DNA from 4 places in the Kitasatospora sp. NPDC023176 genome. Region 1 is predicted to be linked to each of the others. Evidence: riboswitches for the same ligand, from Rfam matches in the RefSeq annotation. Region 1 holds a riboswitch; each other region holds the start of a gene.
The links. Region 1 has a riboswitch for cobalamin ahead of ACZ3YL_RS39365 (cobalamin biosynthesis protein). Riboswitches for the same ligand answer to the same signal wherever they lie in the genome.
Positions count from the first base shown of each region.

Region 1 (5,791 bases):
GACGGCGCTGGCGCCGAGCAGCCCGGCGAGGGTGCGGGCCAGGCCCAGCCGGACCGGCCCGGACTCGCAGTCCAGCACCACGCTCGCGGTGCCCTGGGCGGCGAACAGCGTGGCCGCGCGCTGGGAGCGGGCGAGCGCGTCGCGGCCGCCGGTGGCCCGGCCGTCGGTCACCACGACCAGCAGCGGGCGCCGGTTCGGGTCGCGCAGCCGCTCCACCCGCAGCACCTCGTGGGCGCGCAGCAGGCCGGCGGCCAGCGGGGTGCGGCCGCCGGTGGGCAGGGTCTCCAGCCGGGCGGCGCCGACCTCCACCGAGGAGGTGGGCGGCAGCGCCAGTTCGGCGTCCGCGCCACGGAAGGTGATCATGCCGATCTTGTCCCGGCGCTGGTAGGCGTCCATCAGCAGCGACAGCACCGCGCCCTTGACGGCGGTCATCCGCTGCCGGGCGGCCATCGAGCCGGAGGCGTCCACCACGAACAGCACCAGGTTGGACTCCCGTCCCTGGCGCACCTGTTCGCGGAAGTCGTCCTTGCGCAGCACCAGTGCCCGGCCGGCCCGCCCGCGCGCCGCCTGGTGCGGGGCGGCGGCCTGGAGGGTCGCGGTCAGGTGCAGCCGGCTCAGCGCGCCCTGCGGGCGGCGGGCCCGGACGGTGTGCCCGCCGGTGGTCTCGGCGGGGGAGCGGCGGCCCTGGGCGCCGTGGCCGGTGCCCTGCACGGTGAACAGCCGGGTCCGGTACGGGTCCCCGGCCGCGACCGGCGCCGACTCCCGTGCGGGGGAGGGGTGTTGGGCCGGTACGGGCTGCGGTGCGGGGGCCTCGGTGTCCGTGCTGGAGGCTTCGGGGGCGGGGGCCTCCGGGATGCCGCCGTCGGCGGGCTCGGGCGCACCGCCACCGTCCGGACCACCGCCGCCGTCACCGTCGTCCTCCGGGCCGTCGTCGCCCGGACCGCCGTCGCCCGGACCGTCGCCCTCCGGCTCCGGGTCCTCCGGCTGGGCGTGCTCCTCCAGCGTCCGGTCCAGCTGCTCCTCGTCCAGCCCCGGGGCGTCGAAGGGGTTGCGCCGCCGCCGGTGCGGCAGGGCCAGCTGGGCGGCCTTGCGGACGTCCTCCTCCAGCACCTCCGTGCGCCCCGCCCAGGCGGCCAGCGCGACCGCGGTGCGGGCCATCACGATGTCCGCGCGCAGCCCGTCCACCTCGAACGCGGCGCACACGGCGGTAATCTGACGCAGCGCCACTTCGGTCAGTTCCACCTCGGGTAGCAACTCCCGCGCGGTGGTGATGTGTTCGGCGAGCGCCCGTTCCTCCTCGGCGAACCGGGCGGCGAACGAGGCCGGGTCCGCGTCGTAGGCGAGCCGGCGCCGGACCACCTCGGCCCGCTCGGCCGGGTCCCGGGTGGCGGCGATCTCGACGGTCAGGCCGAAGCGGTCGAGCAGCTGCGGCCGCAGTTCGCCCTCCTCCGGGTTCATCGTGCCGACCAGCAGGAACCGCGCCGCGTGCCGCACCGACACGCCCTCGCGCTCGACGTACGAGCGGCCCATCGCGGCGGCGTCCAGCAGCAGGTCCACCACGTGGTCCTGGAGCAGGTTCACCTCGTCGATGTACAGCACGCCGCGGTGCGCCTTGGCGAGCAGCCCCGGCTCGTACGCCTTGACGCCCTCGGCCAGCGCGCGTTCCAGGTCGAGCGAGCCGACGATCCGGTCCTCGGCCACGCCGACGGGCAACTCGACCAGCTGGGAGGGCCGTTCGTGACGGCAGAAGGAGGCGTGCGGACCGTCCGGGCACTGCGGGTCCGGCGCGGCCGGGTCGCAGGCGAAGCGGCAGTCGTCCACGACGGCGATGGCGGGCAGCAGCCCGGCCAGCGCGCGCACCATGGTCGACTTCGCGGTGCCCTTCTCACCGCGCACCAGCACGCCGCCCACGGCCGGGGAGACCGCGTTCAGCAGCAGCCCGAGCCGCAGGTCGGCCATGCCGACGATCGCGGTGAACGGATAGCGGACGTCACTCATGCGTCACTCCCAGGTGCCCCGGGCGGGAGGAACGGCAGCGTTCCGGCCGCCGGCACCCCGCCCTCGATCAGCTTCCACAGCGCGTCGGTGTCCGCGTGTTCCTCGATCAGGTCGCCCAGCCGGTCCAGCCGGGCCTCGCGCGCCGCGGCGAACGAGGTGTCCGGCGCCGGCACGAACGCCCGGCCGGCCGACTCGGCGACCTCGCGCAGGAGTTCGCGACGGAAGCCGTCGTTCTCCAGCACGCCGTGCCAGGTGGTGCCCCAGACCGAGCCGATCCGGCAGCCGTCCAGGCTCTGCCCGTGGTCATCGGAGATGAACGCGGTACCGCCGTCGACCGTCACCACCCCGTGGTGGATCTCGTAGCCCTCCACCCGCTGCCCGTACGCCTCGCCCACCGGCCGCGCCAGCACCTTCTCGACGCCGAAGCGCACCCGGGTCGGCAGCAGCCCGAGGCCGTCGACGACGCCCGCCCCGGACTCCACCTCGTCCTCGATCGAGCGCGCCAGCATCTGGTAGCCGCCGCAGACCCCGAGGATCGGCAGCCCGGCCGCCGCCCGCGCCCTCAGCACCGGCGCCAGGCCGCGCTCGCGCAGCCAGGCGAGGTCCGCGACGGTGGCCCGGGTGCCGGGCAGCACCACCAGGTCGGCGTCGGCCAGCTCCTCCGGCCGGGTCGCCCAGCGCACCAGCACACCGGGCTCCTGGGCCAGCGCGTCCAGGTCGGTGAAGTTGGACAGCCGGGGGAAGCGCACCACGGCCACCCGCAGCACGTCCGCCCCCAGCGGCCCGGGCCCGTCCGCCCGGTCCACCACGGTGGACAGGTCCAGCGAGTCCTCGGCGTCCAGCCACAGGCCCGGCAGCATCGGCAGGGTGCCCAGCACCGGACGGCCGGTCAGCTCGTGCAGCATCTCCAGCCCGGGCGCCAGCAGCCGGGCGTCGCCGCGGAACTTGTTGACGAACCAGCCCGCCACATGACGCTGGTCCTCCGCCGACAGCAGCGCCAGCGTGCCGTACATCGCCGCGAAGACCCCGCCGCGGTCGATGTCCCCGACCACCACCACGGGCAGCGCGGCGGCCGTGGCCAGGCCCATGTTGGCGATGTCCCGGTCGCGCAGGTTGATCTCGGCGGGCGAACCGGCGCCCTCGCACACCACCACGTCATAGCGGCCGCGCAGGTCCGCCAGGCACTCCAGGGCGCGCTCCAGCAGGACGGGCTTGCGCTCCCGGTAGTCCAGCGCGCCCACCTCGGCGACCGGCCGGCCGAGCAGCACCACCTGGCTGCGGCCGTCCGCGCCGGGCTTCAGCAGCACCGGGTTCATCGCCGCCTCCGGCGCCACCCGGGCGGCCTGCGCCTGCATCGCCTGGGCGCGGCCGATCTCGGCGCCGTCCGCGGTGACGAAGGAGTTCAGCGACATGTTCTGCGCCTTGAACGGGGCCACCCGCACGCCCTGGCGGACCAGCCAACGGCAGATCCCGGCCGTCACCACGCTCTTGCCCGCGTCCGAGGTCGTCCCCGCGACCAGCAGTGCGTTGCTCATGCCCCCGCCTCGCCGTGCTCGGCAGGTGCTCCGCACCACGCGCACCTCTCGACGGTTCGCTCGCTGCGCTCGCTCACTTGCCCCTCCTCCTCCGGAACGCCCGGATCACCAGATGCCCCGCGACGGACGTACCCAGCGCCAGCGCGCCCACCCGCCGGGACAGCGTGCAGGCCCGCTCGATGTCGTCCACCGTCACCGGCCGCAACTCCGCGCCCAGCACCGGCCGGTGCTCCACCCGCTCCCCGTACTGCAGGGTCCCGCCGAGGCGCACGCCCACCGCCCCCGCGAAGGCCGACTCGGCCTGGCCCGCGTTGGGGCTCGGGTGCGCGGAGCCGTCCCGGCGCCAGACCCGCCAGGCGGTCCGGGGTTCGGGCGCGGCGGCCACCGTGAGCAGCGCCGTCAGCCGGGCGCCGGGCCAGCCCGCCAGGTCGTCCAGCCGGGCCGAGGCCCAGCCGAACCGGGTGTAGCGGGGCGAGCGATGGCCGACCATGGCGTCCAGGGTGTTCACCGCGCGGAAGGCCAGCAGGCCCGGTGTGCCCGCCAGGGCGCCCCAGGCCAGCGCGTTCACCACGGCGTCGGCGGTGTTCTCGGCCACCGACTCGACCACCGCCCGGGCGATCTGCTGCTCGTCCAGCGCGCTCGGATCCCGCCCGCACAGGTGCGGCAGCCGCTCCCGGGCGGCCGTCAGGTCGCCCGCGGCGAGCGAGCGTCCGATGGTGCGCGCCTCCCGCGTCAGCGAGGTGCCGCCGAGCACCGTCCAGGTCGCCGCGGCCGCCAGCGCGGCCCGGCCCAGCGGACGCCGCCCGACCGTACGGTCCAGGGCGAGCGCGCCGACCGCGACCGTGCCCACGCACAGCGCGGTGTACCCGGCCCCGGCGGCCCGGTGGTCGCGCCACAGGCGCCGCTCCAGCCGGGTCGCGGCGCTGCCGAACAGCGCGACGGGGTGGCCGCGGCGCGGGTCGGCGAAACGGGCGTCGGCGGCATAGCCCGCGACGGCGCCCAGCGCGAAGGCGGCGGCGCGGGTCAGCCCGCGCACGGCGGCGGGCAGCTCAGGGTCCGGCGGGGCGGGGCAGCCTGCATCGCGTGGGTGTCCTCACTCAGGGTCCGCGCCCTGGATCGACGTACCGGGGGCGAGAGTCTCCTGGCTTCCGGGTCGGACGCACCCCCGGGCCTTCCAGCGGCTTCTGACGGCCCACCGTGGCGTGTTCGAGCGTGCTCCCCGGTGACAGTGGCGGGACCGCGCCGGACTCGCACCGGCTTCCTCTCCATGCCTCCGTTTGGCCCCAGGATCCCATCACGCGCCCGAACCGGGAGTCAACCGAGGTCACGGAGGGGTTGGTCACACGGCGGGCCGCCGTCCGGCCTGTGCGATCGCCCAGCGCTGGGGAGGGCCGACCGGCCCCGCTTCGTGCGTTCGGCGGCTGGGGCAGCGCCGAGGACCGCACCTACGTTCGGTGCCATGCGCCGCAGAGAGTCACCCGCCGCCGCCCCCGCCCCGGTGCCGTTCTCGCCGGGGGCCGCCCGCGCCCACCGGGCCGGCCTCGGGCTGACCCCCGAGCAGGTCGCCGAGGGCATGGCCGCGCACGGCGTACGGCTGCTCCCCGGGCACGTCCTCGCCTGGGAGAGCGGCGCGCTGCGGCCCGGCGAGGCCGAGTTCATCGCACTGGCCCGCGCCCTCTGGTGCCCGGCCGACCAGTTGATGGACGGCCGGCCGGTGAGCCTGCGCGACCACCGGCTCGCCCGGGAACTCGGCCCGGATGCCGTCGCCGAACGGGTCGGCATGCCGCTGCCCGCCTACCGGCAGGCCGAACTGACCGGCCACTGGGACGGCGACCCGGACCAGACCCACGCCCTCGCCCAGGTGCTCGCCCTGCGGCTGACCGAACTGGTCGAGGCCACCGGCCGCCGCGAAGCGCTCGACCGGCTGCTCCGCCAGTGCGTGGCCGGCCGCTGGCAGCCCCACCTGCGCCCGCTCGCCCGACTCGTCCCCGTCCCCGAACCCGACCTCGCCGCCGTCCTCCCCCTCCTCCAGCAGGAACACCACGTCCCCACCCACTGGGGCGCCACCACCCAGCCCCGCACCCCCACCCCACCCCTCACCCCCCGCTTCTGGCACCTCCTCAGCACCCGCCACCCCGCCATCCCCGTCTGACCCGGCTACCCCCCACCCACCTCAGCGGGCGCGCCGGACGAAAGCCCGCGCGCCCGCAACAAACCCCACCCCTCACCCACCCCCGCCACCCCCACCCATCCCCCCA
Region 1 is NZ_JBVHIP010000053.1:36,544-42,334, forward strand. Features, by position in the region: gene ACZ3YL_RS39355 (putative cobaltochelatase) at 1-1,998, opposite strand, end outside; gene ACZ3YL_RS39360 (cobyric acid synthase) at 1,995-3,533, opposite strand; gene ACZ3YL_RS39365 (cobalamin biosynthesis protein) at 3,607-4,569, opposite strand; cobalamin riboswitch at 4,669-4,796, opposite strand; gene ACZ3YL_RS39370 (transcriptional regulator) at 4,993-5,685, shown strand.

Region 2 (5,791 bases), on a different contig from region 1:
GGATCGCGGCGGCCGCGGCGAGGACGCGTTCGCGCGGGTCGGCGGGCAGTTCGACGGGATGGAGTGTGCGGGCGGCGTAGTCGTCCAGCAGCAGGACGAGCAGCTCCTCCTTGTCGCGGACGTGGTGGTAGAGCGCCATCGGGGTGCTGCCGACGGCGGTGGCCAGGCGGCGCATGGTCAGGCGCTCGACGCCCTCCTCGTCGACGATCCGGCGGGCCGTGTCGACGACCTCCTCCCGGGAGATGCGGGGAGGGCGGCCGGTGGCCTTGCGGGGGGCGGGGGAGGGCTGCTGCATGCGCCCATCATGCCCGGCTGATCTCGTGCGGCTCGACAGCGGTGTGCTTCCGGGAGTACTTTCTTTACATGTACAGAAACCTTGGCGGCCGCGTGGGCCCGGCCGCCCTGGCCACCCTCGCCGCCCACCGCACCGGTACGGCCACCGACCCGGCCGCCCTCGACGGCGGGTACGCCCTCGGCCCGGCCGTCGGCGCCGTCCGGTTCGCGCCGGCGGCCGTCGGCGCCGTCGCCGTCCTGCCCCGGCGCCGGCCCGGAACGCCGGAGGGCCGCCCGCTCGCCGCCGTAGAACCCCAACTGGAAGGAACGTCCTCATGACCACCACCCCGATCGCCGTCGTCGACCTGTTCGCCTCGGCGCTGCACTTCCGCCCCGACGGCGAACTCCGCGCCACCGAACGGCGGATGGCCGGCGGCGGCTCCGGCACCGAGGGCGCATGGCAGGTCGCGACCTTCCACGTGGAGACCGACGCCGACGTCCACGCAGACCACTGGGAGATGCACCCGGCGGCGGAGGAGGCGGTGTGCTGCCTGGCCGGCGGCGTCCGGGTCTACCTCCGCCCGGTCGAGCCCGGCGCTGCCGAGGAACTGGTGCGGCTGGCGCCCGGCAGCGCCGTGGTCGTCCCGCGCGGCCGCTGGCACCGGCTCGAACTCGACGCCCCCAGCGACCTGATGTCGATCACCCTGCGCAGCGGGACCCGGCTGGAACGGCGCGGCGCCGAGCACTGACCCGGGTCGCGGACGGGAAGCCCGGTGGGCGTGGGGGCGGGAACTCTCGGGCCCGCGCACGAGACTTCGGCGCCCCCGGGCCAAGGTACGCCCCCGCCCCCGGGTGCGTATCTTGGCCCGGGGGGCTTTGCGGCCGTGGTGGACCGGCGCCTTCGGGTGCGCGGTCCGGCGGGGCCGTATCAGGGCCAGGCGGCCGCCGTCCGTAGCCCGAGGGCGACCAGGACCGTCCCGGCACGTCGACCCAGTGCGGTGCGCAGGGCGGCCGATCCGAGGGCTGCCGTCGCGGCGCCGATCACCATGGTCCAGGCCGTCAGCCAGGCGGCGACCGGCAGCGCCTGTGCGGTGGCGAGGAGCAGTACGTGCGGGAGTACGGGCTGGTGGGGGGTGAGGAACCGGGGTGCCGGCGTCAGGAAGACGGACGCGGCCGTCGACGGCTGGATCGACTCCCCGGACCACCTGGGGATCATGATCGGTGACTACAACGAGGTCGGCCTGGCAGGTACGGGCACGGCCTCCTGGAACGCCGACTTCAGCACCCGCTGACGTCCACCCGGGGCCGCTCCACTTCCCCGGAGCGGCCCCGGCCGGCGCCTGACGACGTCTCACCATGCGGACGATTGCGTGATTCTCCGGCCGGAAACCGGCGCACTGCCCCTAGGCTGGCCGGTGCAGCTGGTTCGCCCCGTCCGCCAGGCGGGGTGTCGCAAGAGGGAATCCGGTGACGCCTTTCAACTGGCCAGTCCGGGACTGCCCCGCAGCGGTGAGTGGGAACGACCGCCGTCATACGCACTGGGCCCGGGACGGGTCTGGGAAGCGACGGCCAGTAGGTGCCTGTCCTCGATGGGGACGGGCGGGCCCGCGAGTCCGAAGACCTGCCACTGCCCGTGCGCGACCGTTCGCGCGCGGCCATCCGGTGACCTCGAGGGCGGGTCGGCGACCACACCAGGCGGAGTCGTACCCGGGTACGGGTGTCCCGTCCGGTCTCGTCATCCCTTCGCGTTCTCGTCCCGTCGCCGGGCACTTGAGGATCCAGGCTCGCGAAGGAGAGTCCCTTGACCACGAAGTCCGCAGCCGCGGCGACCCTCGCCACCGCGTACGGCTACCCCCGCCAGGGCCGGGGCCGGGAACTGAAGAAGGCGATCGAGGGCTACTGGAAGGGCACCGTCACCGCCGAGGCGCTGCTCGCCACCGCCGCCGAACTGCGCCGGGAGAACTGGCGGCAGCTGGCCGAGGCGGGCGTCCAGGAGGTGCCGACCGGCGACTTCTCGTTCTACGACCACGTGTTGGACACCAGCGTCGCCGTCGGCGCGATCCCCGCCCGGCACCGGGCCGCCGTCGACGCCGACGCGCTGGACGGCTACTTCGCCATGGCGCGCGGCACCCAGGACGTCGCGCCACTGGAGATGACCAAGTGGTTCGACACCAACTACCACTACCTGGTGCCGGAGTTGGGGCCGGACACGGTCTTCGCCGCCGACCCGGCCAAGGCCGTCGGCGAGCTGCGCGAGGCGCTCGCGCTCGGCCACGCCGCCCGCCCGGTGCTGGTCGGACCGGTGACGTACCTGCTGCTCGCCAAGCCCGCGCCGGGCGTGGCGGAGGACTTCCAGCCGATCACCCTGCTGGACCGGCTGCTGCCCGTCTACGCGCGGCTGATCGCGGAGTTGAAGGCCGCCGGCGCCGAGTGGGTGCAACTGGACGAGCCCGCGCTGGTCCAGGACCGCACCCCGGCCGAGTTGGGCGCCGCCGCCCGCGCCTACCGCGAGCTGGGCGCGCTGACCGAGCGGCCCAAGCTGCTGGTGGCGAGCTACTTCGACCGGCTCGGCGATGCCCTGCCCGTGCTGGCCAAGGCCCCGGTCGACGGCCTGGCGCTGGACTTCACCGGCCCCGCCGCCGCCAACCTGGACGACCTCGCCGCCGTCGGCGGACTGCCCGGTAAGCGCCTGGTCGCCGGGGTGATCGACGGCCGCAACGTCTGGATCAACGACCTGGGCGCGTCGCTGGCCACCCTGGCCACCCTGCTCGGGCTCGCCGACCGGGTCGACGTCGCGCCGTCCTGCTCCCTGCTGCACGTGCCCATCGACGCCGCCGCCGAACGCGACGTCGACCCGCAGATCCTGCGCTGGCTCGCCTTCGCCCAGCAGAAGGCCCGGGAAGCCGCCCTGCTGGCCCGCGGCCTGCGCGCGGGCACCGGCGCGATCACCGCCGAACTCGCCGCCAACCGCGCCGACCTGGCCTCCCGTGCCAATTCGCCGATCACCCGCGACCCGGCCGTCCGGGCCCGGTCCGAGGCCGTCACCCCGGACGACACCCGGCGCGCCCAGGCCTACCCCGAGCGCGTCGGGGCCCAGCGGGCCCGGCTCGGGCTGCCCCCGCTGCCGACCACCACCATCGGCTCCTTCCCACAGACCACCGAACTGCGCGTCGCCCGGGCCGACTTGACCGCCGGGCGGATCGACGCGTCCGCCTACCGGGAGCGGATGGAGGCCGAGGTCCGCGAGGTCATCGCGTACCAGGAGAAGACCGGCCTGGACGTCCTGGTGCACGGCGAGCCCGAACGCAACGACATGGTCCAGTACTTCGCCGAGCAGCTCACCGGCTACCTCGCCACCCGGCACGGCTGGGTGCAGTCCTACGGCACCCGCTACGTGCGCCCGCCGGTCCTCGCCGGGGACCTCTCCCGCCCGCGCCCGATGACCGTTGACTGGTTCCGCTACGCCCAGGACCTGACGGACCGCCCGGTCAAGGGCATGCTGACCGGGCCGGTCACCATGCTCGCCTGGTCCTTCGTCCGCGACGACCAGCCCCTGGCCGAGACCGCCCGGCAGGTGGCGCTGGCCCTGCGCGACGAGGTCGCCGACCTGGAGGCGGCCGGCGCCGCCGTCGTCCAGGTCGACGAGCCGGCCCTGCGCGAGACCCTGCCGCTGCGGGCCGCCGCCCGCCCGGCCTACCTGGACTGGGCCACCGAGGCCTTCCGGCTGGCGACCTCCGGGGTCCGGGCCGACACCCAGATCCACACCCACATGTGCTACGCCGAGTTCGGCGCGATCATGACCGCGATCGACGAACTCGACGCGGACGTCATCTCCTTGGAGGCGACCCGCTCCCACATGGAGGTCGCCGGCGAACTGGCCCGGGCCGGGTACCCGCGCGAGGTCGGCCCCGGGGTGTGGGACATCCACTCGCCGCGGGTGCCGAGCACCGAGGAGGCCGTCGAGCTGCTGCGGGCCGGCCTCGCGGCGATCCCGGCCGAGCGGCTCTGGGTCAACCCCGACTGCGGCCTGAAGACCCGCGGCTGGCCCGAGACCCGCGCCTCGCTGGACAGCCTGGTCGGCGCCGCCCGCCGCCTGCGGGAGGAGCTCGCGGGCTGACCGGGCCGGTACGGAGTCGGAAAGGGCGGGCGCGGCCCGGGTGCCGCACCCGCCCCGGCGACGGTCAGGACGCGCGCTGGGCGCGGGCCAGGCCGTCCGCCTCGGCGCGGCGGTCCGGGGACAGCACGTCCACCGGGGTGCCCGCGCCCTCACCGGGGCGGGCACCCCAGCCGCGGAGCCGGTCGGCGAGCCGGTTCACCCGGCGGTCCTCCGGGCCGAGCGCGAGGTAGAACAGCGACTCGTCCACCTCGTCGTCGTCGCCGCCCCAGCGCACGACGCCCTGGCACTCGGCGAGGACGTCCCGCAGCACCACTTCCTGGTACGGGAAGAGCCCGCCCTTCGCCGAGGCGCCGGGGCGGATCCGCACGGCCGTGCCGGAGGCGAGGTTCGACTCCGGCAGTGCCGCGCGCAGGCTGCCGATCTCCTGCCAGCCGAGCAGGTCACCGCTCGGGAGTTCCTCGACCTCGTAGTGGAAGCGCCGGATCAGGTGGACGAGGATCTCCTCCACGTCGCCGATGCGGACGTCCACCGACAGCCCGGTACCGGCCACCTGGCGGGTCCAGACGGTGGAGACGTGGTTCGTCTCCTTCTCGATCGTCCAGCCGTTGGCGCTGGTCGGGAGCTTGCGCTCCGGGAGTCCGGTCGCCTTCGGGGAGGCGCTCGGAGCCGCCGAGGCGACGCCCGGGAGCAGCGCGGTCACGGCCACGGCGGTGCCGATGACGGTGGCGCTCCTGACCGCGGTCCGCCGGGTGATTCCGGTCTGCACGTCTTCCATCTCTTCTTCTCCTACAGGACGATGATCAGCACGAACGTGGGCACCAGGGTCAGCAGGACGCTGGTCGGCCAGTACACCGCGCGGCGGCCGTGCGGGGCGGTGCGGCGCCGTACGGCCCGGTTGGCGAGGCACCAGAGGATCGTGGCGCCGAGCACCAGGGGGCCGGGCAGCATCAGCCAGGGCACGATGCCGTCGTTCTCCGTCGGCTCACGGCTGGTCCAACCGAGCGCGGCGAGCGGCCAGTTGGTGGCGAAGTGGTAGAGCAGCCAGACCGGGACGACGCCGGGCACCCCCAGCAGGAGGTTCAGGGCGGCGGCCGTGGGCGAGTAGCTCCGGGTCCGCGAGGCTTCCGGGTCCGCGCGGGTGCTCACTTGGTGCGGGACAGCAGGTTGTAGCCCTCCAGCACGTTGTACAGGCCGATCAGCTCGCGGCCGTACTGCTGGGCGTCCTCGCCGAGGCCGTTGTACCGGGCCAGCAGGGCCTGGGTGTCGGCCGGGCTGGTGGTCAGCCCCGGGCGGGCGATCTTGAGCTGGTGGGAGTTGTAGACCGTCAGGTAGGCGACCGACCGGATGTTGTAGGCCGGGTCCTGGAGCTTGTCCCAGACCTCCCGCAGGTTGGGTTCGGCC
Region 2 is NZ_JBVHIP010000014.1:40,187-45,977, forward strand. Features, by position in the region: gene ACZ3YL_RS20320 (TetR/AcrR family transcriptional regulator) at 1-295, opposite strand, end outside; gene ACZ3YL_RS20325 (hypothetical protein) at 364-612, shown strand; gene ACZ3YL_RS20330 (cupin domain-containing protein) at 609-1,022, shown strand; gene ACZ3YL_RS20335 (hypothetical protein) at 1,202-1,489, opposite strand; cobalamin riboswitch at 1,678-1,916, shown strand; gene metE (5-methyltetrahydropteroyltriglutamate--homocysteine S-methyltransferase) at 2,075-4,390, shown strand; gene ACZ3YL_RS20345 (hypothetical protein) at 4,455-5,165, opposite strand; gene ACZ3YL_RS20350 (hypothetical protein) at 5,177-5,536, opposite strand; gene ACZ3YL_RS20355 (glycoside hydrolase domain-containing protein) at 5,533-5,791, opposite strand, start outside.
Region 2: another riboswitch for cobalamin. It lies ahead of metE (5-methyltetrahydropteroyltriglutamate--homocysteine S-methyltransferase); the one in region 1 lies ahead of ACZ3YL_RS39365 (cobalamin biosynthesis protein).

Region 3 (5,791 bases), on a different contig from region 1:
CAACCCCCAGCACGAGCGCACCAGGGCCTTCCTCTCCAAGGTCCTCTGAGCCGTACCGTCGGCGCCCGGCAGGCGGTTTCCTGCCGGGCGCCGACGTTTTCCCCAGCCGGGTAATAGGCTGGAAGCAATCAGCCCGTTACCGAAGCACTGGAAGGACCGCCGTGGAGCTCGCCTCGTACGCCGACCTCGCCGTTCGGCTGGTGAACACCGAGGAACCCGAGCGCGGCACCGACGCACTGACCTCGGTGGACGCGGTGCGCGCCCTGTTCTCCGACTCCTCCCGCGCCGCCGCGCTGGCCGACGAGTCCGACGTGCCCCGGCTGCGGGCGGTGCGGACCAGGCTGCGCGGGGTGTTCGAGGCCGCCGCCGAGGGCGACGAGATCCGGGGCGTCGACCTGCTGAACAGCCTGCTGATGGAGTACCCCGTCAGCCCGCTGGTCTCCGGGCACGACTACCTGGACGACGCCGGCCGGCCGCGCTGGCACCTGCACCTGGCCGACAACTCACCGACCGCCACCGCCCACTTCAGCGCCGTCGCCTGCATGGGCCTGGCCGTCCACCTCACCGAGCTGGGCGCCGACCGGCTCGGCATCTGCCAGGCCGCGCCCTGCCGCAACGCCTACCTGGACACCTCGACCAACCGCTCCCGCCGCTACTGCTCCGACCGCTGCGCGACCCGCGCCAACGTCGCCGCGTACCGGGCCCGCAAGCGCCAGGAGGCCGAGGCGGCACTGCACTCGGGGAGCTAGGCCTCGTCGACGAACACCCCGAGGCGGCGGGCCAGGCCCGGCACCCGGGCCAGCCGGGGGCCGAGCAGCAGCCGCTCCAGCCCGCGGCCCGGCGCCAGCCAGGCCGGGCTCGGGCGCAGCCGCAGCAGCACCCGGCCGAGTACCAGGTCGTCCGGGACGGGGCCGTAGCTGCGGCTGTCGCTGTCGACCGGGCGGTTGTCGGACAGCAGCCACCAGCCCTTCGGCCGGCGCTCGGCGGCCCGCTTCACCACCAGCAGGTCCTGCTGGAAGGGGTGGCGGAACAGCACCACCGCGCCGGGGCGGATCGGCGCACCGTAGCGGACCAGCAGCTGGTCGCCCTCGCGCAGGGTCGGGACCATCGACGGGCCCGACACGTCGACCAGCCCGAACGGCACCGCGCCACCGCCCGCGCCGCCCTGCGGTTCCGTGCTCCGCGCCATGGCTCCTCCTCCCGGACCGACCGCCCCAGTCTGCCGTACGGACCGTCATCCGTTCGATGTCCGGATTACCCCGGTTCAGGGTCCGCCTTTTGCCCTAGGCCCGCCGCCCGGCCGCGAAACCCCGAGGGCGGAAGGGTAATCTCGGGCGCGGGAAGACGATCTAAGGAAGGACTCCCATGTTCTCTCGTCTGTTTGCACCGCGCGCCACCGCTCACGCCCACTGCGACCTGCCCTGCGGCGTGTACGACCCCGCGCAGGCCAAGCTGGAGGCCGAGTCGGTCAAGGCCACCCAGGAGAAGTACCAGGCCAACGAGGACGCGCACTTCCGCGCCCGCGCCATCATCATCAAGGAGCAGCGCGCCGAGGCCGTCAAGCACCACATCTCGGTGCTGTGGAGCGACTACTTCAAGGCCCCGCACTTCGAGAAGTACCCGCAGCTGCACCAGCTGATCAACGACACCCTGAAGGCCGCCTCGGCCGCCAAGGCGTCCACCGACCCGGCCACCGGCCAGGCCCTGCTGGACCTGATCGCCGAGGTCGACAAGATCTTCTGGGAGACCAAGCAGGCCTGAGCCTGACGCGTCGCCACCCGGCCGCCCCCGTCCGCACCGTTCGGACGGGGGCGGTCGTGCGTTCACGTCCGGCCCACCCCTGGTAAGGGTTGCCTAGCCTGAGTGGCTGTTATGCTGCCAGGGCGTCCGAGGGGGAAGTCCGGTGTGAATCCGGCGCTGACCCGCAACGGTGAGCACGGTCCGTAGGACCGCGCCAGCCCGATCGCCCTCGGCCGCTGGACTCCCGACGACTCGCCGCGGACTGCGAGGGGATGGCGCCCGGGCACGCCCCCGGCCGGCGCCCGCCCCGGCACACCCTGCGGCCCGAGGCAAGGCGCGACCGCACGTGAGTGACCCCGTTCGCCGAACACCGACCCTCCCGCTCGCCGCCGGCCTCGGCGTCGCCCTGCTGGCATCCCTGGTCTGCGGGGCCGCCTTCGGCGCCTCCGGCATCGAACTCCCTCACGTCCTGAGGCTGTTGGGCGCCGGACTGACGGGCGGTCGGCTGGACGCCGACGAGGCCGCGGCGTACGCGATCGTCTGGGAGATCCGGCTGCCGCGCACCCTGCTGGCCGCCGTGGTCGGCGGCGGACTGGCCGCCACCGGCGTCGCCGTCCAGGCCCTGGTGCGCAACGCCCTCGCCGACCCCTTCGTGCTCGGCATCTCCTCCGGCGCCGCCGTCGGCGCCAACGCCGTCCTGCTGCTCGGCGCCTTCGCCTCGCTCGGGGTGTGGGCGATCTCCGTCTCCGCGTTCGGCTCCGCGCTGGTCGCCATGGTGCTGGTCTACCTCGCCGCCCGCACCGCGTACGGGCTCACCCCGCTGCGGCTGGTGCTCACCGGCACCGCGCTCTCCTACGGCTTCTCCGCCGTCACCACCCTGATGGTCTTCTCCGCCGACCACGCCGAGGCCGCCCGGGACGCCATGATGTGGCTGCTCGGCAGCCTCGGCGGCGCCACCTGGGGCTCGGTGCCGATCGCCGCCTGCACCGTCCTCGCCGGACTGGCCTATCTGGCCTGCGCCGCCGGGCGGTTGGACGCGCTCGCGATGGGCGACGAGACCTCCGCCTCGCTCGGCGTGGACCCGGACCGGCTGCGCCGGGAGCTGTTCGTGGTGACCGCCGCCGTCACCGGCACCGTGGTCGCGGTCAGCGGGGCGATCGGCTTCGTCGGACTGCTGATGCCGCACCTGGCCCGGATGCTGGTCGGCGCCGGGCACCGCCGGGTGCTGGTGATCGCGCCGCTCGCCGGGGCGCTGCTGCTGGTCTGGGTGGACATCGCCTCGCGCACCCTGCTGGCGCCCGCCGAACTGCCGGTCGGGGTGTTCACCGCGGTGCTCGGGGTGCCCGCCTTCCTGTTGATGATGCGCCGGCGCGGCCAGGCCTTCGGGGGTGGGCGATGAGCCCGGCGAAGGGCACGAGCCCGGCCGAGGAACTGCGCGTCGACGGCGTCTCGGTGGAGCTGGCCGGCGCCCGGCTCGTCCAAGAGGTGAGCCTGGCGGCCGCCGCCGGGCAGGTGATCGGACTGATCGGCCCGAACGGCAGCGGCAAGTCGACCCTGCTGCGCTGCGTCTACCGGGTGCTGCGGCCGGCCGGCGGGACGGTCCGGCTGGACGGCGACGACCTGCACGTGCTCACCGCGCGCCAGGCGGCCCGCCGGGTGGCCGCGCTGACCCAGGAGCACCCCGCCGAGTTCGACTTCACGGTGGCCGAGGTGGTCGCCATGGGCCGGCTGCCGCACCGGCGCGGCCTCGGCGGCCCGAGCGACGCGGACCGGGAGAGCTGCGCGGCCGCGCTGCGCGGGGTCGGGGCCGGGCACCTCGCCGAGCGCGGCTTCCCGAGCCTGTCCGGCGGCGAGAAGCAGCGGGTGCTGATCGCCCGCGCGCTCGTCCAGGAACCGCGCCTGCTGGTGCTGGACGAACCCACCAACCACCTGGACATCGCCCACCAGTTGGAGGTGCTGGCCCTCGCCCGCGCGGCCGGGCCGACGGTGCTCACCGCGCTGCACGACCTCAACCTGGCGGCCGGCCACTGCGACCGGCTGTACGTGCTGACGGCCGGCCGGATCGTCGCCGCCGGCACGCCCGAGGAGGTGCTCCGGCCGGACCTGCTGGCCGAGGTGTTCGGCGTCCGGGCCACCCCCGTCCGGCACCCGGACACCGGCGCCCTCCAGCTGCTGTTCGACCGCCTCGCCTGAGCCCGCCCGCACCCCCGCCCGCACCCCGTCCACCACCCCGCTCACCACCCCGGAAGGAACAAGCGTGCGTACCAAGGCCGTTGCCGCCACCGCCCTGCTCACCCTCGGACTGACCGCCTGCGGCGCCGAGATCGCCCCGGGCGAGGCCGGCGGCGCCGCCGCCTCCGCCCACTACCCGGTGACCGTGGAGAACTGCGGCGAGCGGCTCACCTTCGCGCGGAAGCCCGCCCGGGTGGTGACCAACGACGTCAACATCACCGAGCTGATGCTCTCCCTCGGCCTCGCCGACCGGATGGCCGGCTACGTGATGCCCGACGACAAGGGCCGGGTCGACAAGGTGCCCTGGAAGGACGGCTACCAGCAGACCACCTGGCTCTCCAAGAAGGTGCTCACCAAGGAGATCGCCCTGGACGCCAGGGCCGACCTGGTGTTCGCCGGCTGGCACTACGGCTTCGTCGAGGGCAGCGGCGTCACCCCCGAGGCGTTCAAGGCGCTCGGCGTCGACTCGTACGTGCTCAGCGAGTCCTGCCGCAGCGGCAAGGGCTCCGAACGCGGGGTGATGGACCCGCTGGAGGCGCTCTACACCGACCTGGCCAACCTCGGCGCGATCTTCGACGTCAAGGACCGCGCCGACAAGCTGATCGCCGAGTCCAGGGCGACGATCGCCGCCGTCCCCCGGCCCGAGCGCCGCCCGTCCGTCTTCCTGTACGACAGCGGGCAGGACAAGCCGTACACCGCCGGGAGGTTCGCCGCCGCGAACGAGATCATCGACAAGGCCGGCGGGACCAACATCATGGGCGACCTGGCGGACACCTGGGTCACCGCCGGCTGGGAGAGCGTGGTGCGGCGCGACCCCGAGGTGATCGTGATCAACGACTACGCGACGCCGGGGGCCGAGGAGAAGCGGAAGTTCCTCAAGTCCTTCCCGCCGCTGGCCGAGGTCTCCGCGGTCAAGAACGACCGGATCGTCGTCATGGACTACGTCGACCTGGTCGAGAGCCCGCGCAACCCGGCCGCGGTCAGCACCCTGGCCGACTTCCTGCGCACCGTCCCGGCCCGCTGACCGGCCGGGATCGCGCCCCGTTCCGGTCGGGCCCGCCGGGCGTAGGCTCGAAGGTGCGAACCGACGGAGCCGACCGAAGGAGCGAGGACCATGACCACCATGGCGGCCCCCACCGCCTTCGACGCCCGCGCCCTGCGCGAGGGCATCGAACGCCGTGACGCCGAGACCCTGCTGGCGCTCTACGCCGAGGACGCCGAGCTGCGCGTGGTCGACCGCAAGACCCAGCCCAGCCACCCCCTGGTGATGCACGGGCGGGACGAGATCGGCGCCATGCTCAGCGACGTCTACGGCCGCGAGATGACCCACAAGCTGGAACAGGTGGTGATCCAGGGCGACCAGGTCGCGTTCCTGGAGTCCTGCCGCTACCCCGACGGCGTGCGGGTGCTGATGGCGTCGATGGCCGGCCTGCGGGACGGCCGGATCGTCGACCAGACCTCCGTCCAGGCCTGGGACGAGACGGGGCCGGAGCAGTAGGCTCACGGCATGATCCGCACCGCCGTCGTCACCGACGTTCCCGTCATCCTGGCCATGATCCGCGAACTGGCGGCCTACGAGAAGGCCCCGCAGGAGGCGGTGGCCACCGAGGATCAGCTGCGCGAGGCGCTGTTCGGCGCCGACCCGGCGCTGTTCGGCCTGATCGCGGAGGACGGGGCCACCGGCGAGCCGGTCGGCTTCGCGCTCTGGTTCCTCAACTTCTCGACCTGGCGCGGCACCCACGGGATCTACCTGGAGGACCTGTACGTCCGCCCCTCGGCCCGCGGCGGCGGCCACGGCAAGGCGCTCCTGCTGGAGCTG
Region 3 is NZ_JBVHIP010000012.1:56,537-62,327, reverse strand. Features, by position in the region: gene ACZ3YL_RS18740 (amino acid ABC transporter ATP-binding protein) at 1-49, shown strand, start outside; gene ACZ3YL_RS18735 (CGNR zinc finger domain-containing protein) at 162-749, shown strand; gene sodX (nickel-type superoxide dismutase maturation protease) at 746-1,189, opposite strand; gene sodN (superoxide dismutase, Ni) at 1,366-1,761, shown strand; cobalamin riboswitch at 1,851-1,989, shown strand; gene ACZ3YL_RS18720 (FecCD family ABC transporter permease) at 2,087-3,139, shown strand; gene ACZ3YL_RS18715 (ABC transporter ATP-binding protein) at 3,136-3,933, shown strand; gene ACZ3YL_RS18710 (ABC transporter substrate-binding protein) at 3,998-4,996, shown strand; gene ACZ3YL_RS18705 (nuclear transport factor 2 family protein) at 5,087-5,470, shown strand; gene ACZ3YL_RS18700 (GNAT family N-acetyltransferase) at 5,480-5,791, shown strand, end outside.
Region 3: another riboswitch for cobalamin. It lies ahead of ACZ3YL_RS18720 (FecCD family ABC transporter permease); the one in region 1 lies ahead of ACZ3YL_RS39365 (cobalamin biosynthesis protein).

Region 4 (5,791 bases), on a different contig from region 1:
TCAGCACGACGTTGTTGGCGACGATCGAGTCACCGGTCGCGAAGAAGGCGACCAGGCGGCCGATCAGGTGGCGCTCGCCCTCGCTGAGCTTCGCCAGGTCGGCGACGTCGGAGTGCAGGTCCACCTCCTCGACGGTCCAGGTGTTCTTGATCGCGTCGCGGTACCGGTCGTAGAACGACGGGTAGCGCATCGGGCGCAGGGTCAGCTCGAAGCCGGGGTCGAGCAGCATCTTGCGGTCGTCGGCAGTCATTACTGGCAGGCCTCGCAGGACTCGGGGTTCTCCAGGGAGCAGGCCAGTGCGGCTTCCTGCTCCGGGGTGAGGGTGGGGGTGCCGACGGGAATCGTGTCGGTCGGCACGGGCGCGGCGGCACGGGCGGTGCCGGAGGCGGCCTGGGCGATGCGGGTCGCCGGGCGCGAGCGCAGGTAGTAGGTGGTCTTGAGACCGACCTTCCACGCGTAGGCGTACATCGAGCTGAGCTTGCCGATGGTCGGCGCCGCCATGAAGAGGTTCAGCGACTGGCTCTGGTCCAGGTACGGCATGCGGGCCGCGGCCAGGTCGATCAGCGCGCGCTGCGGCAGCTCCCACGCGGTGCGGTAGAGCGACCGGACCTCGGCGGGCAGCCAACCCAGCTCCTGCACCGAGCCGTTGGCGTCGCGCAGCGAATCGCGGGTCTGCTGGTCCCAGACGCCGAGCTCCTTGAGCTCGCGCACCAGGTACGGGTTGACCTGGAGGAACTCGCCGGACAGGGTCTCGCGCTTGAACAGGTTGGACACCTGCGGCTCGATGCACTCGTACACGCCGGCGATGGAGGCGATGGTCGCGGTCGGGGCGATCGCGAGCAGCAGCGAGTTGCGCAGGCCGGTCTCGGCGATGCGGGCGCGCAGCGCCGTCCAGCGGTCGGCCCACTGGGGGGCGGCCGTCGGGAAGTGGTCGATGTGCAGTTCGCCGCGGGCGGCGCGGGTCTCGCCGTAGGCCTCGTGGCGGCCCAGCTGCTCGGCGAGGTCGGCGGAGCGCTCGTAGGCGGTGAGCATGATGCGCTCGGAGATCATCGTGGACAGCTGCTTCGCGACGGCGGAGTCGAAGTCGATCCGCAGCTTGAAGAAGACGTCCTGGAGGCCCATCACGCCGAGGCCGACCGGGCGCCAGCGGGAGTTGGACGTCCCGGCCTCGGTGGTCGGGTAGAAGTTGATGTCCACCACGCGGTCGAGGAAGGTGACGGCCGTGCGCACGGTGGCGTCGAGGCGCTCCCAGTCCATGGCGCCCAGCAGGTCGTCGGCGGAGGCGCCGGGGGCCACGTGGGCGCCGAGGTTGACGGAGCCGAGGTTGCAGACGGCGGTCTCGGAGTCGTCCGTGACCTCCAGGATCTCGGTGCACAGGTTGGAGGAGTGCACCGTGCGGCCCGGCAGCGCGGTCTGGTTGGCGGCGCGGTTGGAGGCGTCCTTGAAGGTCATCCAGCCGTTGCCGGTCTGCGCCAGGGTGCGCATCATGCGGGCGTAGAGGGTCTGCGCCGGGATGGTGCGGACGGCCTTGCCGGCCAGCTCGGCCTTGCGGTAGGCCTCGTCGAAGTCGGCGCCCCAGAGGTCGACCAGCTCGGGGACGTCGGCGGGGGAGAACAGCGACCAGTCGGCGTTGGCGTTCACCCGGCGCATGAACTCGTCCGGGATCCAGTGCGCCAGGTTGAGGTTGTGGGTACGCCGCGCCTCCTCACCGGTGTTGTCGCGGAGCTCCAGGAACTCCTCGATGTCGGCGTGCCAGGTCTCCAGGTAGACGCAGGCCGCGCCCTTGCGGCGGCCGCCCTGGTTGACGGCGGCGACCGAGGAGTCGAGGGTGCGCAGGAACGGCACGATGCCGTTGGACTTGCCGTTGGTGCCGCGGATCAGGCTGCCGCGCGAGCGGATGCGCGAGTAGGACAGGCCGATGCCGCCGGCGTGCTTGGAGAGGCGGGCGATCTGCGCGTAGCGGTTGTAGATCGAGTCCAGGTTGTCCAGCGGCGAGTCCAGCAGGTAGCAGCTGGACATCTGCGGGTGCCGGGTGCCGGAGTTGAAGAGCGTCGGCGAGGAGGTCAGGTACTCCAGGCGGCTCATCAGGCCGTACAGCTCGGCGACCTCGCGCACGGACTGCTCGGAGTCGCCGACCGCCAGGCCGCAGGCGACGCGGAGCAGGAAGTGCTGCGGGGTCTCGATGACCTTGCGGGTGATCGGGTGGCGCAGCAGGTAGCGGGACTGGACGGTGCGCAGGCCGAAGTACTCGAAGCGGTCGTCGCCCGCGGTGTCGATCAGCGCGTCCAGGGCGGGGGCGTGCTTGGCGACGAAGGCGGCGGTGGTGTCGCCGATCAGGCCCTCGGCGTGGCCGACGGCGATCGAGGCGGAGAAGGAGACCGAGCCCTGACTGTTCGCCTCGTCGACGATCTCCAGAGCAAGCAGACGGGCCGCCAGCTTCGAGTACTGGGGGTCCTCGGCGATCATCGACGCGGCGGCGTCCACGGCCAGCCCGCGCAGCTCGGCGAAGTCCGAGCCGGCGTGGCGGCCGCGCAGCGCGGCGGCGGCGACATGGCCGGGGTCGACCTCGGGGAGGTCGGTGCTGCGGTCGGTGAGCACCCTCAGCAGCGCGCCCCCGGGGTCGGAGACCGTCGGGTCGGTGAAGGCGGTACCGGTGCCCTGAGCGGGCAGGGTGACTGAGGCAGCGGTGGTCAAGGCGCTCTCTCCTGGCGGCGATCGGCGGCGTGATCGGGGGGGTACCGGACCGATCTGGGCAGGGGAGCACGGCGCGAACGCGGAAAGCGTCGCGCGAGGTGTCTCCCCGGCCCGCCCGCGAGGCCCGGAGGTGTGGTGCTGGTGCTTGTGCGGCCTCTGCGGGAGGGCCGTGGGCACGCTGTTCGGCAGGTACTCGGACTCGCGGTACGGCTGCTCCAGCCGTCCGCATACCGCTGCGGGGCAGTCCCGGACTCCCACCGGGTTCCCCTGCATCGACAGCAGAAGCGAGCATACATGTAGTGGTGTCTCCTCGATGCGACACCACATGTAGTGCGGCGTGGCGTGTTGGCGTGATGACCGGCGGTGCCCGGGCGGGTGACGGTTCGTGGTCGTCCGAGGGCCGGAGCGGCGCCCGGGGGGCGATGCGGCGGCGCCCCGGACGCCCCGGATCCGCGCGTCGGATGCCCCCGGATCCGCGCGCCGCGCGTCCTGGTTTCGCCACGGAACGGTCACCGGGCCTAGGGGTGCTCAGGGGGATGCCCTACGATCTGGGCGCATGAGCGACGGAACTGGCGTACCTGGGCACGGGCCGCAGGGGACGCCTCCCGCCGGGCCGGGGGGCGCACAGAATCAGCAGCCGGCGGTACCGGGCCCGGTGCCGCCGCCGAGCGGCGGCTTCGGCCCGCCGCCGGCTTCCTACGGGCCGGTGGCGCCGCCCGGGCAGCCGTTCTCGCAGCCCGTCCCGCCGGTGCCCCAGCCGGCCCCGCCGATTGCCCAGCCGGTTCAGCCGATTGCCCAGCCGGTTCAGCCGGTTCAGCCGCCGGCCCCGCAGCCGCAGTGGCAGCAGCAGCCTCCCCAGCAGCCGGTTCCGCCGCAGCCCGGCCCGCCGCAGCTGGTTCCGCCGCAGCCCGGCCCGCCGCAGCGCGTCGAGCCGGACTGGGAGGCGCTGGCGAACCGCAACGAGGCCGCCGGCAAGCGCAAGCGCCGGGTGAAGGTCATCGGCATCGTGGCCGCCGTCGTCCTGGTGGGCGGCGCGGTCGCGGGCGGCGTGCTGCTCCTCGGCAAGAAGGACGACCCGAAGAAGGTCGGCGGCGGCGCGGTCTCCACCGCCTCGACCAAGCCGACCCCCGGCCCGTCGAGCGCGAGCGGGACCCCGGGCGGTCAGCCGGACGACCCGTCGAAGCCGATCTGGGAGGCCGCCACCGACCCGGCGCCGCAGGACGCGGGGGCGCTGTTCTCCGCCCTGCAGGTGACGGTCAACGGCGCGACCTGGAACCGGACCGTGGTCTCGCTGGACCAGCCCTGCTGGGACGGCAACTCCACCACCGGCGGGCTCGGCAAGATCCTCGGCGACCAGGGCTGCCAGAAGGTGCTCCGGGCGACGTACGTCTCCGGCGACAGCGCGGTGACCGTCGGCGTGGCCGTCTTCGACCACAAGATCCAGGCCGAGACCGCGATGAAGAACTTCGCCGGTCAGCTCAAGGGCCTCCCCGCGGCGGGCGCGCCGGCGTTCTGCGCCAACCCCGGTTGCACCGGCACCCACGCCAGCCTGGGCCGGTACGCCTACTTCACCGTCGACGGCGCGGCGAAGGGCGGCAACACCTCCGACGCCACCGCGACCGCGGCATCCTCCGGGTTCGCCGAACACGTGAAGGGCCAGCTGCTCCAGCGGGCCAAGGCGGCGGGCACCGCCACGCCCGGTTCGCAGGGCACGTCGGCGGCCACCCCGACCGGCTGACCTGTCGTGACACCCCGGCGGCGGAGCCGTTCGCCGGGGCCGGGGGAGTGTGGCAGGCTCTCGTCGGAGTGAGTCGTACGCGTGTTCCGGTTGCGTCCGTGGGGGTCGGTACCGGCGAGCAACCGGAGGAGCGGTCGTGGCCCTGCCCAGAGCCCTGCGCGGCAAGTCGGCCGTCCTGGCCGCGGCCGGCACCGTGGTCGTCGCGGGCAGCCTCGTGCTGCTGGACCGCGACGACCGGAGCGTGGTCGGACAGCCCGTCCGGGTACCGGTGTCGGTCGGCGCCCCCGGTCGGACCCTGCCGCCGGACGTGGGCCGGGACCTGCTGGCCCGGGACCCGCAGGCCTCGCCGAACGCCCGCGCCGTCCAGCAGTTCCTCGCGGACCTGGAGGCCCAGGCCCGCACCGGGCACAGCGGCGGCACGGTGATCGGCCAGCACGTCGAGGCGCACAACGAGCGCGACAACCCCGGCTACGGCGACTACCGGGGCACCAAGCAGGTCGGCTACTACTACAAGAAGGCCGCCGACATCACCGGCCGGCTGCCCGGCTTCATGGAGACCGACCTCGGCCCCGGCTACGGCCAGAACGCCTGGGGCGTCGGCAACCCGCGCTCCTACTCGGCCGGCCGCTGGCCCACCTGCCGGGCCGGCTGGCAGTACACCGACGACGCCGTCGACCTGATGGCCGCCGTCTGGTCCGGCCACCCGCGCGCCGACGACGGCTCCTACGACAGCGCCGGCGTCCAGCACAACTGCGACGGCAGCACCACCGAACTGCCGGACAACGGCGGCGCCCCGGCCGGGATCGTCGGCATGTCCTTCCACGAGCCCTACCCCGGATCCGACGTCAAGTCCTTCGACCGGGTGCTCTGTTCGAAATCCCCGGCGGCCACCGACCCGGGCTGGTTCGGCCGGGTCGTGGACGCCGCGGGCGACACCCCGGAGTACCGCGCGCTGATCACCGACCTGTCCTACCTGGCCGACCACCTGGAGTACCTGGCCGCCCAGGACGTGCCGGTGCTGCTGCGTCCGTACCACGAGATGAACGTCAAGGACTGCTCCAGCCGGTTCTGGTGGGCGGGCCAGAAGCCGGCCGACTACCAGGCGCTGTGGCGGATCACCTACAAGTACCTGGTGGAGACCAGGGGCCTGCACAACCTGCTGTTCGCCTGGACGCCGGTGTCCTGGGACGGCGCCCCGGGGACGGACCCGTGGGACTACTACCCCGGCAGCCAGTACGTCGACGTGGTCGGGGTGGACGACTACAGCGGCAGCCCGGCGCACCCGATCGGCACCGGCGAGGTGTGGACCAAGCGCTACTACGACGGGCTCGCCGCCTACGGCAAGCCGCGGATGCTCGC
Region 4 is NZ_JBVHIP010000012.1:23,473-29,263, forward strand. Features, by position in the region: gene ACZ3YL_RS18570 (ribonucleotide-diphosphate reductase subunit beta) at 1-250, opposite strand, end outside; gene ACZ3YL_RS18575 (ribonucleoside-diphosphate reductase subunit alpha) at 250-2,670, opposite strand; cobalamin riboswitch at 2,862-3,002, opposite strand; gene ACZ3YL_RS18580 (hypothetical protein) at 3,350-4,432, shown strand; gene ACZ3YL_RS18585 (glycoside hydrolase family 26 protein) at 4,569-5,791, shown strand, end outside.
Region 4: another riboswitch for cobalamin. It lies ahead of ACZ3YL_RS18575 (ribonucleoside-diphosphate reductase subunit alpha); the one in region 1 lies ahead of ACZ3YL_RS39365 (cobalamin biosynthesis protein).